DNA from 2 places in the Embleya sp. NPDC005971 genome. Region 1 is predicted to be linked to the other one. Evidence: riboswitches for the same ligand, from Rfam matches in the RefSeq annotation. Region 1 holds a riboswitch; the other holds the start of a gene.

The links. Region 1 has a riboswitch for glycine ahead of gcvP (aminomethyl-transferring glycine dehydrogenase). Riboswitches for the same ligand answer to the same signal wherever they lie in the genome.
Region 2: another riboswitch for glycine. It lies ahead of gcvT (glycine cleavage system aminomethyltransferase GcvT); the one in region 1 lies ahead of gcvP (aminomethyl-transferring glycine dehydrogenase).

Annotation. Positions count from the first base shown of each region.
Region 1 covers NZ_JBEXUX010000003.1:139,002-141,196, forward strand. The annotation lists gene gcvP (aminomethyl-transferring glycine dehydrogenase) at 1-825, opposite strand, end outside; glycine riboswitch at 1,026-1,122, opposite strand; gene ABZ374_RS04875 (DUF4230 domain-containing protein) at 1,171-1,863, opposite strand; gene ABZ374_RS04880 (DNA polymerase IV) at 1,919-2,195, opposite strand, start outside.
Region 2 covers NZ_JBEXUX010000042.1:58,925-61,119, reverse strand. The annotation lists gene ABZ374_RS31075 (AAA family ATPase) at 1-58, opposite strand, end outside; glycine riboswitch at 284-377, shown strand; gene gcvT (glycine cleavage system aminomethyltransferase GcvT) at 736-1,836, shown strand; gene gcvH (glycine cleavage system protein GcvH) at 1,946-2,195, shown strand, end outside.

The DNA.
Region 1 (2,195 bases):
GCCCGGCGCGCGCAGCACGGTGAGCGCGAGCAGGTCGGCGGCGACCGCCACCAGCGCGCCCTGGGCGTGTGCCGCCTCGATCACCGGGGTCAGGTCGCGGACCCGACCGTCGGCGCCGGGGTACTGCAGCAACACGCCGAAGCAGCCGCCCTCGGGCAGCCCGTCGGTGGTGTCGGCGACCACGACCTCGATACCCAGCGCCCGGGCCCGGGTGCGCACCACCGCGATGGTCTGCGGCAGCGTGGCCGCGTCCACGACGAACACGTCGCTCTTGGCCCGGCCGGCCCGCCGGGCCAGGGTCATCGCCTCGGCGGCGGCGGTGGCCTCGTCGAGCAGCGAGGCACCGGCCACGTCCAGCCCGGTCAGGTCGGTGACCACGGTCTGGAAGTTGAGCAGCGCCTCCAACCGGCCCTGCGAGATCTCCGGCTGGTAGGGCGTGTAGGCGGTGTACCAGGCGGGGTTCTCCAGCACGTTGCGGGTGATCACCGGCGGAGTGAAGGTGCCGTGGTAGCCGAGCCCGATCATCGAGGTCAGCACGCTGTTGCGGGAGGCCAGCTCGCGCAGTTCGGCGAGCACCTCGGCCTCGGAACGCGCGGCGGGCAGTTCGAAGCCCTCCAGCGCGCGGATCGCGGCGGGCACCGCCGCGTCGGTCAGCTCGTCCAGGGATCCGTAGCCGATCGCGGCGAGCATCTTCGCCTGCTCGTCGGTGTCCGGACCGATGTGCCGGCCGGTGAACGGCGACGCGGCCTCCAGGCCGGTCAACGAGCCGGGACCGGAGGGGAGTACGGCGTGAGCACGCGTCGGGGCAGGGGTGCGCGGGGTCATCGCGAAAGGCCTCCTGGATCGCTCCTGGACGGACACGCGGGTCGCGCGTCCACCGGCCTCCCCCTCTGTCATCGGTACCTGAGAGCTTCACCGCGCCCGGAGCACCGGTCGAACCGGTTCCCGCGGGCGCGATTTGCACCGTCGGCGAGGACCCGACCCGACTCGGCGAGCCACGTACGGATCCTGCTTTCCAGAGTGCCCACGACCACGCGGTACGGGTGCCTGAGAGATTCCGGGGAGGAGTTGCTCCTTCGGCGCCTCGTGTGCACGACACGAGGACTCTCCCGCGCGAACGTAATGGGCGACCTCAACGGTATCAGCGTGACACCGGCCGCGGCCTGCGCACTAGGCGTAGGTCACAGTGGTGGTCGGGTAGCCCAGGGAGCGCATCATGCCCTGGAGCATGCCGGTGGTGTTCCGCTCCGCGCGCTCCACCAGTCCGGCGGTTTTCGCCGCGTCGTCGATCTTCTTGGTCGCGAGCACGTACAACTGTTGCTGATCGCCGGGATTGCCGGAGAAGAAGTCGCCCATGCGGTCGAACAGGCCCCGATCCTGGGCGATCACGTGGCTGTTCTTCTGGTCCAGCGCGGCGGGCGCGAGCCGCGCGTGCGGGAGCCTGATGGTCACGCTCTTGTCCTGCGGCGAGGTCCGGATCGCGTCCTGGCCGATCCCGCCGAATTCGACGAAACCGCCGACCTGGCCGACGCCGACGAACAGCGTGCGCTGGCCGCGCACGGCGTCCGGCAGGAACTTGGCGTCCTTTTCCAGGTCCACCACGACCTGGAAGGTGCCGCTGACCGCCTCGTAGCGGCTGAGGTCCTGCACCGCCTTGAGCATCACCGGCCCGCTGTGGTCCTTGGTGGTCTCGCCGAACGGATTGAATTTGCCGGGTAACAGGTTGACCAGGCCGACCAGCACCAGCGCCAGCACGATGAAGCCGACCAGCAGCGTGACCAGGAAGGCCGGCAGTCCGAGCCTGCGGCGAGCCGATCGAAAGGCACCCTGCCCTCGTATCGGCCGCTCTTTGACATCAGTCATGGTGGGGACACCCCCGAGGAGTCGTCTGCCCGGCGCCTGCCCCGGATCGACGCGGCTATCCCCGGTCGAGCGCGGGCAGCGGAATCGGTTCCCCCGGTCGCAGCGCCGGATCGGTGATCGCGAACGTGCGCACCCGACCCGGCCGCCCGCCCGGCACCTCGAAACGCACGGTGACCCGGCCGACGCCGCTGCCCTGGACCCAGCCGGGCCCGAACTCCTCGTGCAGCACGTCCTGGCCCGGCGACCAGGAGACCCGCTCCGGCTCGGCCGCCGCGGGCACTTCCGGGTCGCTCACCGGGTCCTCCTCGACCACTTCCCCGGGCCCGGGCCCG
Region 2 (2,195 bases), on a different contig from region 1:
GCATCAACACGCCGCCCTTCGCGGCGCCGGTATGCGCCCCCGCCGAGTCCGTCTCCACGAGCCCTCCCTTGTCCCGAACCGTCCTGCCCTGCGCATGGTGTCGCACCCGCGCGCGCGAGCGCGTCGTGGCCATCCCTCGAAAACGGCGGCCCGCGAAGCCGGCAGTCCTCGAAATCGGCGGCCCCGAAGTCGCGACCCGCGGACTCGACGGGTCCCGGCCCCGGCCCCGGCGGGGGATTGACGACACGCGCTAGCATGCCGGGCACAACCTCATATCGGCCGTCGACCCCACGCGGAAGAGTCCTCGCCCACGAGCGGGGCGCCGAAGGAGCAACTCCTCCCCGGAATCTCTCAGGCACCGATACCGCATGGGTCAGGCACTTCTGGAAAGCAATCGCACCGCTGGTGCGGTTCACCCACGGTGCAAATCACTGTTTCGCGCGGATGCGCTCGGCAGCGATGAAGCTCTCAGGTTCCGATGACAGAAGGGGAGGGCACCCCACTTTTCGACCGATCTTGGTCGAAAAGGGCTGTAAGCCATGGCAGGGAGCCCCCTTTGTTGTCGTATTCGCCGCACCGCTCGACCCCTTTCGCCGCCCTCCGCGCCGACACCCGCCTCCGGCCCGCGCGCCGCGCCTCGTGCGCGCCGACCGGACCCGCGGCCGTTCGCCATGCCCCCGACCGGCCCGCGCCCCTCGGGTGTTCCCGCCGGCGCCCCCTCGAAGGAGCCCTCGCATGACCACCGACCGCCGGACCCCGCTCGACGCCGTGCACGACGCGCTCGGGGCCACGATGACCGACTTCGCCGGTTGGCGGATGCCGCTCCGGTACGGAAGCGAGCGCGACGAGCACGCCGCGGTGCGCACCACGGCCGGCCTGTTCGACCTCACCCACATGGGCGAGATCGAGGTCACCGGCCCGGACGCCGCCCGTGCGCTGGACCACGCCCTGGTCGGTTTCGTCTCGAAGATCGGGATCGACCGCGCCCGGTACACGATGATCTGCACCGAAGAGGGCGGCATCGTCGACGACCTGATCGTCTACCGGCTGGGCGACGAGCACTTCGTGGTGGTGGCCAACGCGTCCAACGCGGACGTGGTCGCGGGCAGCCTGAAGTACCGCTCGGAGAACTTCGACGCCGCCGTGCGCGACGCCTCCGAGGAGTACACGCTGCTCGCCGTGCAGGGTCCCGCGTCCACCGCGATCGTCGGCTCGCTCACCGACGCCGACCTGCCCGCGCTCAAGTACTACGCGATCCTGCGCACCGAGGTCGCCGGCGTCCCGGTGCTGCTCGCCCGCACCGGCTACACCGGCGAGGACGGCTTCGAGTTGTTCGCCGCGCCCGGCGACGCGGTCGCGCTGTGGGAGGCGCTGCTCGCGGCCGGCAAGCCGCACGGCCTGGTGCCGGCCGGGCTGTCCTGCCGGGACACGCTGCGCCTGGAGGCGGGCATGCCGCTGTACGGCCACGAGCTGACCCGGGAGACCACGCCGTACGAGGCCAACCTGGGTCGGGTGGTCCGGTTGGACAAGCCCGAGGACTTCGTCGGCCGCGACGCGCTGGCCGCCGCGCAGGAGGACGTGCGCCGCACGCTGGTCGGGCTGACCTCGCCGGGCAAGCGGGTCCCGCGCGCGGGCTACCCGGTGGTGGACGCGGAGACCGGCGAGCGGGTCGGCGAGGTCACCTCCGGCGCGCCCTCGCCGACGCTGGGCGTGCCGATCGCGATGGCGTACGTGGCCGTCGAGCGGGCCGAACCGGGCACCCGTCTGGCCGTGGACATCCGCGGCAAGGCGGAGCCGGTCGAGGTGGTCGCACTGCCGTTCTACAAGCGGGCCTGACCCTCGACCGTCGGCGCCCTCCACCCACACGGGCGCACGGCCGGCGGCACAAACCATTACAAACCCACCTGCGGAACAGACTCACCTCATTCGAATGGAGAATGGACCCGTGCACGCACCCCAGCACCTGCGCTACAGCAAGGAACACGAGTGGCTCGACGAGGCGGCCTCCCCCGCCCTCGTGGGCATCACCCAGCACGCGGCCGACGCGCTCGGCGACGTGGTGTTCGTCCAGCTTCCCGAGGTCGGCCAACAGGTCGTCGCCGGCGAGCCGTGCGGCGAGTTGGAGTCCACCAAGTCGGTCAGCGACATGTACGCGCCCGTCTCCGGCGAGATCGTCGAGATAAACGACGCGGTCG